DNA from 2 places in the Azospira sp. genome. Region 2 is predicted to be linked to the other one. Evidence: riboswitches for the same ligand, from Rfam matches in the RefSeq annotation. Region 2 holds a riboswitch; the other holds the start of a gene.
What was found. A riboswitch is a leader RNA that binds a small molecule or an ion and turns the genes downstream of it on or off. The one in region 2 is predicted to bind S-adenosylhomocysteine.

Region 1 (4,312 bases), 130 kb from region 2:
ATGCCGTTCATCAGGGGGCCTTCGATGACGGCCAGGGGCGGCTTGCCGGCGGCAGCCAGGGCGGCCCGCACTTCCTCGGTGTCGGCCACCACGAATTCGGTGATGCCCTTGACCAGGGCGTGCTCCAGGCGCTTTTCCACCGGCAGGGTGCGCCAGGTGAGGTCCGGTCCCGTGTCCTTGGCCTTGCCTTCCTTCACCGTCTGGGCGAATTCCACCAATGCTTCGCCGGCGCCGGGGTGGCGGTTCAGCACCACGTCTTCCACCTTCTGCCGCAGTTCCGGTTCCAGGTCGTCGTACACGCCGAGCATGCCGGCGTTGACGATGCCCATGGTCATGCCGGCCTGGATGGCGTGGTAGAGGAAGACGGTGTGGATGGCTTCCCGCACCGGGTCGTTGCCGCGGAAGGAGAAGGAGACGTTGGAGACGCCGCCGGAAATCTGGGCGTGGGGCAGGTTTTCACGAATCCAGCGGGTGGCGTTGATGAAGTCCACCGCGTAGTTGTCGTGCTCCTCGATACCCGTGGCGATGGCGAAGATGTTGGGGTCGAAGATGATGTCCTGGGCCGGGAAACCGATACCGACCAGCAGGTCGTAGGCCCGCTTGCAGATCTCGGTCTTGCGCGCGTAGGTGTCGGCCTGGCCCTTCTCGTCGAAGGCCATGACGATGACGGCGGCGCCGTAGCGGCGGGCCAGCTTGGCCTGCTCCAGGAACTTGGCCTCCCCTTCCTTCATGGAAATGGAGTTCACGATGCCCTTGCCCTGGATGCACTTGAGGCCGGTCTCGATCACCTCCCACTTGGAGGAGTCGAGCATGATGGGCACCCGGGAAATATCCGGTTCCGAGGCGATCAGCTTGAGGAACTTCTCCATGGCGGCCACGGAATCCAGCATGGCCTCGTCCATGTTGATGTCGATGACCTGGGCGCCGTTCTCCACCTGCTGCCGGGCCACGGCCAGGGCGTCGTCGTAGCGCCCTTCCAGGATCATGCGGGCGAAGGCCTTGGAGCCGGTGACGTTGGTGCGCTCGCCCACGTTCACATAGAGGCTGTCGGGGCCGACGTTGAAGGGTTCCAGGCCGGAGAGGCGCAGCTGGGGCTCGATCGCCGGAATGGCCCGGGGGGCGATGCCGGCCACCATCTTGGCGATGGCGGCGATGTGGTCCGGCGAGGTGCCGCAGCAGCCGCCGACGATGTTCACGAAGCCGTGCCTGGCCCAGTCGGCGATTTCCTCGGCCAGCTGCTCCGGGGTCTCGTCGTAGCCGCCGAAGGCGTTGGGCAGGCCGGCGTTGGGGTGGGCGGAGACGAAGCAGTCGCACACCCGTGACAGCTCCTCCACGTACTGGCGCAGTTCCTTGGCGCCGAGGGCACAGTTGAGGCCGAAGGAGAGGGGCTTGATGTGGTTCAGCGAGTTCCAGAAGGCTTCGGCGGTCTGGCCCGAGAGGGTGCGGCCGGAGGCGTCGGTGATGGTGCCGGAGATCATCACCGGCCAGCGGCGGCCCACCTTGTCGAAGAAGGTCTCGATGGCGAACAGGGCGGCCTTGGCATTCAGCGTGTCGAACACCGTCTCCACCAGCAGGATGTCGGCACCGCCGTCGGTGAGGCCGCGGATGGCTTCCAGGTAGTTTTCCACCAGCTCGTCGAAGGTGACGTTGCGGTAGCCGGGATCGTTCACGTCCGGGGAGATGGAGGCGGTGCGGCTGGTGGGGCCGAGTACCCCGGCGACGAAGCGGGGCTTGGCCGGGTTCTTTGCCGTGAATTCGTCGCACACTTCCCGGGCCAGCTTGGCGCCGGCCACGTTCAGTTCGTAGACGATGGCTTCCAGCTTGTAGTCGGCCTGGGACACCTTGGTGGCGTTGAAGGTGTTGGTTTCCAGAATGTCGGCGCCGGCCGCCAGGTATTCGGCGTGGATGCCGCGGATGACCTCGGGGCGGGTCAGCAGCAGCAGGTCGTTGTTGCCCTTCAGGTCGTGGGCGTGGTCGGCGAAGCGGGTCCCGCGGTAGTCCTTCTCGGTCAGCCCGTGGCGCTGGATCATGGTGCCCATGGCGCCGTCCAGGATCAGGAGGCGCTGCTGGAGAAGGGCGGAGAGTTCGGAGCTGCGGTCGGGCTGCATGGATTACCTCGGCGTTTCAGTATTCACCGGCCGGGCGCCGCCACTTTGCATGCTGGAAAAGCAAACGGCGCCACAAACCATTTCGGGGGTTTGCGAGCGCCGTTGATCGTTGCCGAGCCTGGCCCGGCGTCCGGAAAAAACCGGTCGGGTCGCAGCGCTCCTCGGCAGGGTCGCAAGTTTACTTTTTGCGGCCCCCGCTGCCAAGCAAAACTTGATAAAAAACAGGGGGCTCCGTGCCGATCGGCGACTTCAGGCCTTCGCTTCCACCCGCCGGGAGGTGCCGCTGACCCGGCCGTCCGCACCGAAGTGCACGTGGAAGTGGGTTTCGTCGCTGGTGGGGATGCCGGCGATGCGCCAGTCCCACACGGTTTCCGGCTTCAGGGGAAAGTGGTTGATGCTGCCCGGCCGGCCCAGGATGCGCCGCACCTGCTCCTGGCTCATGCCCTTTTCGATGCGGGCGAAGTTGGCCTCGGTCAGCACCTGTTCCACCGAGCGCAAGATGCGGTCGGGGCCCAGGGTGATCATGTAGGTGTCCACCCCGGCCGGGCCCCGGGGATATTCCCAGGTCAGGCTGCCGTCCTCGTTGTGCCATTCCATGGCGGGGGTGCCGAAGCGGTCCCGCACTTCCAGGTCGGTGGAAATGCCGGGTTTCAGGTCCTGCAGGGCCAGGTAGTCGCAGCCCGCCAGGGAGAGGCCCAAAAGCAGGGCCAGGACGGCCAGGGGACGGCGCTTCACGGGGCGGCCTCGGTGAATTGCAGGCGCACCCGCTCCGCCTCCAGCTGGGCGTCGCCTTCGGTGTCGGCGAAGGTGGCGGCGATGCTGCGGAAATCCTCGGCCACCTGGAGGAAGGCGTCCACCATGTCCGGATCGAAGTGCTTGCCGCGCCCTTCGCTGATGATCTGCACCGCCTGCTCATGGGGGAAGGGAGGCTTGTACACCCGGCGGCTGATGAGGGCGTCGTAGACGTCGGCCACCGCCATGAGCCTGGCCGCCACCGGAATCTCGTCGCCCCGCAGGCCCAGGGGGTAGCCGCTGCCGTCCCATTTCTCCTGGTGCGCATAGGCGATGTCCCGGGCGAAGCGGAGGAAGGTGTTGGGCGAGTTGAGCCGCACTTCGGCGTGGAGGATGGCGTCCCGGCCCAGGGTGGTGTGGGTCTTCATGATCTCGAACTCTTCCGGGGTCAGCTTGCCCGGCTTGAGCAGGATGCGGTCGGGAATGCCCACCTTGCCGATGTCGTGCAGGGGCGCGGACTTGTACAGCAGCTCGATGTTGGCGTCGCTGAGGAAGGCGGCGAAGCGGGGGTGGCCCTGCAGCTGCCGGGCCAGGATGCGCACGTAGTTCTGGGTGCGGCGGATGTGGTTGCCGGTTTCGTTGTCCCGGGTTTCCGCCAGGGAGGCCATGGCCATGATGGTCACGTCCTGGATCATGGAGACCTCCTGGGTGCGGCGCTGCACCTCGCTCTCCAGGTAGGCGTTCTGGTCCTTGAGGAAATCCTTGGCGGCCTTCAGGGTGAGGTGGGTGTGCACCCGGGCGAGGAGGATGGGCGGGCTCACCGGCTTGGTGATGTAGTCCACCGCGCCCAGTTCGAAGCCCTGGCGCTCGTCCTCGATCTGGCTGCGGGCGGTGAGGAAGATGAAGGGTATGTCCCGGGTGGCCGGGTCGGCCCGCAGGCGCCGGGCCACTTCCAGGCCGTCCATGTCCGGCATCATGATGTCGAGCAGGATCAGGTCCGGCGGCGGCGTGCCGGCGGCCACCCGCAGGGCCCGCTCGCCGTTGTTGGCCACCTTGATGGCGTAGCGGTCCTGCAGCAGCTCGGCCATCAGGGTCAGGTTGTCCGGGGTGTCGTCCACCACCAGGATCACGGGCCGGGTCGTGAAGTCCAGATTGAGGCTCATGGCATCCCTCCCTAGAGATGGGCCCGGGCGATGTTGAGGGCCCGGTCGTAATCATAATCGGCAATGGCCTTTTCCAGACCTGTCAGGTCCGCCGGCGGCAGCAGCCCGGCCAGGAGGGCGCGGCTTTCCCGGAACAGCTGGCCGGCGTGGATTTCGCTGGCTTCCAGCTGTTCCGCCAGCTCGGCCAGCAGCTGGCGGGCCCGGTGGCGCTGATCCGCATCCAGGGGGGCAGCCTGGGTCGGCGCCGGGCCACCCTCTTCCACCAGGGCGGCGGCGATGGCTCCGGTGACGGCCGCCAGCTCTTCCGCC
Region 2 (4,312 bases):
CCGAGCCCCAGACGCTGCCAGATCTCAGTGGTCAGGCCGGACTGGTTCATGGAATAGAAATGCAGCCCCGGGGCGCCGCCGGCCAGCAGCTTCTGGCACAGCTCGGTGACCACATCCAGGCCGAAGGCCTTGATGGAATCGGCATCGTCGCCGAAGCCTTCGAACTTCTTGCGCATCCAGCGGGGGATTTCGGCGCCGCAGGCATCGGAGAAGCGGGCCAGCTTGGCAAAGCTGGCAATGGGCATGATCCCCGGGACGATGGGAATGGTCACCCCGGCGGCCCGCACCGCATCCACGAAATGGAAGTAGGCGTCGGCGTTGTAGAAGTATTGGGTGATGGCGGAATTGGCACCCGCATTGACCTTGCGCACGAAAGCCTGCAGGTCGTCGTCGGCGCTGCGGGCCTGGGGATGCCATTCCGGATAGGCGGCCACTTCGATATGGAAGTGATCGTCGGTCTCGGCCCGGATGAACTCCACCAGCTCGTTGGCGTAGCGGAATTCGCCCGGGTCGGCCATGCCGGAGGGCAGGTCGCCGCGCAGGGCCACCACGCGACGGATGCCCTCGGCCTGGAACTCGGCCAGGATGCCGCGGATGGACTCCCGGGAGGAGCCGATGCAGGACAGGTGGGGTGCCGCATCCAGGCCGGCGGCGACGATTTCGCGCACGGTGGAGAAGGTACGCTCCCGGGTGGAACCGCCGGCACCGTAGGTGACGGAGAAGAAGGCCGGCTTCAGGGCCGCCAGCTTGTCCCGCACCAGGCGCAGCTTCTCCACGCCTTCCGCCGTCTGGGGCGGAAAGAATTCGATACTGAACGTCTTGTCGTTCATGGCGTCTGCCTTTCCTCCAGCAACTGCAGCCGGGTACCGGGCGGCAATTCCTGGGAAGCTTTGGTGATGAGGCCGACGGGTCCCCGGACCCAGCCCTGACTGATCAGATCCCGGGCCAGGGCACGGGAGGCGGCCAGGCCCTGTTCCACCAGCAGCACGTCGGCGCGCACGCCCTTGCGGACGTGGGGCACCGCCTCCTGGCGCACCTTGGGCGGCGGACGGGAACTGCGGCTGTGGAACGAGTTCATGGACATGGCGGGTCCCGACCCATCGTCTGCAGGCCGCCTCCGGCAAGGGAGACGGCCCGGCTACGGCTTAGTAGCGGTAGTGGTCGGCCTTGTAGGGGCCTTGCACGGGCACGCCGATGTAGTCGGCCTGCTGCTGGGTGAGGGTGGTCAGCTGCACGTTGAGGGTCTTCAGCTGCAGGCGGGCCACCTTCTCGTCCAGGTGCTTGGGCAGGGTGTAGACACCCACCGGGTAATCGGCGGTCTTGGTGAACAGCTCGATCTGGGCGATGGTCTGGTTGGCGAAGGAGGAGCTCATCACGTAGCTGGGGTGGCCGGTGGCGCAGCCCAGGTTCACCAGGCGGCCCTTGGCCAGCAGGATGATGCGCTTGCCGTCGGGGAAGATGACATGATCGACCTGGGGCTTGATCTCTTCCCACTGGTACTTTTCCAGGGAAGCGACGTCGATTTCGTTATCGAAGTGGCCGATGTTGCAGACGATGGCGTTGTTCTTCATCTTCACCATGTGGTCATGGGTGATGACGTGGAAGTTGCCGGTGGTGGTGACGAAGATGTCGGCCTTGTCGGCAGCGTATTCCATGGTGACGACGCGGTAGCCTTCCATGGCGGCCTGCAGGGCGCAGATCGGGTCGATCTCGGTGACCCAGACCTGGGCGGAGAGGGCGCGCAGGGCCTGGGCGGAACCCTTGCCCACGTCGCCGTAGCCGCAGACCACGGCGATCTTGCCGGCCACCATGACGTCGGTGGCGCGCTTGATGCCGTCCACCAGGGATTCGCGGCAACCGTAGAGGTTGTCGAACTTGGACTTGGTGACGGAATCGTTCACGTTGATGGCGGGGAACTTGAGGTCGCCGCGGGCGTGCATCTGGTACAGGCGATGCACGCCGGTGGTGGTCTCTTCGGTAACGCCCTTGATCTTTTCCAGACGCACGGAGTACCAGGTGGGGTCCTGGGCCAGCTTGGCCTTGATGGCGGCGAAGAGGATGGTCTCTTCTTCGGAACCGGGCTTGGCCAGGACGGAAATGTCCTTCTCGGCCTTGGCGCCCAGGTGCAGCAGCAGGGTGGCATCGCCACCGTCGTCCAGGATCATGTTGGAATAGCCACCGTCGGCCCATTCGAAGATGCGGTGGGTGTAGTCCCAGTACTCGGTCAGGGTCTCGCCCTTGACGGCGAAGACGGGGATGCCGGCAGCGGCGATGGCGGCAGCGGCGTGATCCTGGGTGGAGAAGATGTTGCAGGAAGCCCAGCGCACTTCGGCACCGAGGGCCACCAGGGTCTCGATCAGCACCGCGGTCTGGATGGTCATGTGCAGGGAGCCGGTGATGCGGGCGCCCTTCAGGGGCTGGCTCTTGGCGTACTCCTCGCGGATGGCCATGAGACCGGGCATTTCGGTCTCGGCAATCTTGATTTCCTTGCGGCCCCAGGCGGACAGGCCCAGGTCGGCGATCACGTAATCTTTGAATTCAGCCACAGCAGTGCTCCTTAAGAACTGTGGCCGGGGAGGGGAGGGAGTGCGATAGCAGGGCTCACCTGGCCCCCTGCGCCCGGCAGGGTTGTAAAGGTGAGCGCCGTTGAAACTGGTCTCCCCTGGCGGGGCAGACATCCGAGCCTGGGACCTTGCCGGCCTCGCAGCGCTCCTCGGAAGTGGCGGATTATAGACGGAAATACCGGTCGGGGAAATTCCCCGGCCGCCCCCCCGCACCGGGCTCAGGCCGCCGCCGTGCTCCAGATTTCGTCCACGTTGCCAATGCCCCACTTGGCCGGGTCCTCCCGGCCGGCAATCTTGTCGTGCACGCCGGGACGGGACAGGTCCAGCAACTCCGGCGCAATGTGGGCATTGGACTTGGTGGAAAAGAAGACCTTGACCCGGGGCGCCAGCAGGGACTTCTCGCTCTGCTCCACCACCACCCCCAGCCGCCCCGATTCGAGGCGGACGAAGGAGCCGATGGGGTAGATGCCCAGGCTCTTGACGAAGGCCTGGAAGACCCGGGGATCGAAATGCCCGTCGGCCCACTCGGCCATCTTCTTGATCGATTCGGCCGGGTCCCAGCCAGCCTTGTAGGGTCGGTTGGAGGTAATGGCGTCATAGACGTCGCAGACCGCCCCCATCTTGGCCAGCAGGCTGATCTCTTCGCCCTTGAGCCCCTTGGGGTAGCCGCCGCCGTTCATCTTTTCGTGGTGGTGCAGGCAGACGTCCAGCGCCTCCGGCGGCACCCCCTTGCCTTCCAGCAAGACCTTGTGCCCTTCGGCGGGGTGGGTCTTGATGACCGCAAATTCTTCGTCGGTCAGCTTGCCCGGCTTGTTGAGAATTTCGGCCGGGATGAAGGCCTTGCCCATGTCGTGCAGCAGGCCGGACAGGCCCGCCAGACGGGTCTGCTGCTCGTCCAGGCCGAGCTGGCGGGCCAGGGCCACCATCAGGGCGCAGACGGCGACCGAGTGCATGTAGGTGTAATCGTCGGCCGTCTTCAGGCGGGCCAGGCTGATCAGGGCGCCGGGATTGCGGGCCACGGAATCGGCGATCTCCTCCACCAACACCTGGGCCTGCTCCGCATCCACGGCCTTGCCCATGCGGGCCTCCTGGAACATGGACACCACGGCCTTCTTGGCGCTGTTGCAGATTTTCGCCGCCCGCTGCATCTCCACCGCGGTGCTGGTGCGCTCCAGGGAACGGGTGGCCTGGGCCTCCCGCACCTGTTCCTCGGCCACCAGGGCCTCGGACTCGGTCTCGCTGATGGCCGCCTCGCCGGCTTCCACGTCCAGCCCCTTACCGGCATCGATCCAGACTTCGGTGATGCAGCTGGCGCGAATGGCGCGGATGTCCTCCGGGTCCTTCAGGACGAAGGAGTTGCGCCAGAACGGATGATCGATCCAGGCGCCACAGAAGGATTTGAGATACATGCCGACACGCAGTTGTTCGACATGGATTTTCTTGAGCATGGGGGACAGGCAGGAGGCGGAAAACCTCCATTTTATGCCCAGGGGAAGGCGAATTGCGGAAATTCCCCCCGCCCCTGGGAATCACCCCAGGGCCGGGGACGGAGGAACTAGGGCTGGGCAGCCTTGGCGGCCTCCAGGTTTTCCCGCATGAAACGCTTGTTGATCTTGCCGATGCTGGTACGGGCCAAGGTCTTGACGAAGGAAACCTGCATCAGCACCCCGTAGCGGGAGACGCCCAGGGTTTCCGCCAGGTGGGCGGCATGGTTGCGGATGGCGTGCTCGGTGACCTGGCCTTCCATT

Region 1: it holds a riboswitch for S-adenosylhomocysteine, as region 2 does, so the genes downstream of both, metH (methionine synthase) here and ahcY (adenosylhomocysteinase) in region 2, are expected to answer to the same signal.

The regions. Positions count from the first base shown of each region.
Region 1 covers NZ_JAOTRW010000006.1:158,663-162,974, forward strand. The annotation lists gene metH (methionine synthase) at 1-2,108, opposite strand, end outside; S-adenosyl-L-homocysteine riboswitch at 2,196-2,277, opposite strand; gene bamE (outer membrane protein assembly factor BamE domain-containing protein) at 2,358-2,843, opposite strand; gene OEL49_RS10540 (response regulator) at 2,840-4,003, opposite strand; gene OEL49_RS10545 (response regulator) at 4,015-4,312, opposite strand, start outside.
Region 2 covers NZ_JAOTRW010000006.1:290,895-295,206, reverse strand. The annotation lists gene metF (methylenetetrahydrofolate reductase [NAD(P)H]) at 1-830, opposite strand, end outside; gene OEL49_RS11140 (S4 domain-containing protein) at 827-1,084, opposite strand; gene ahcY (adenosylhomocysteinase) at 1,146-2,546, opposite strand; S-adenosyl-L-homocysteine riboswitch at 2,632-2,721, opposite strand; gene OEL49_RS11130 (HD-GYP domain-containing protein) at 2,783-4,012, opposite strand; gene OEL49_RS17340 (AMP-binding enzyme) at 4,120-4,312, opposite strand, start outside.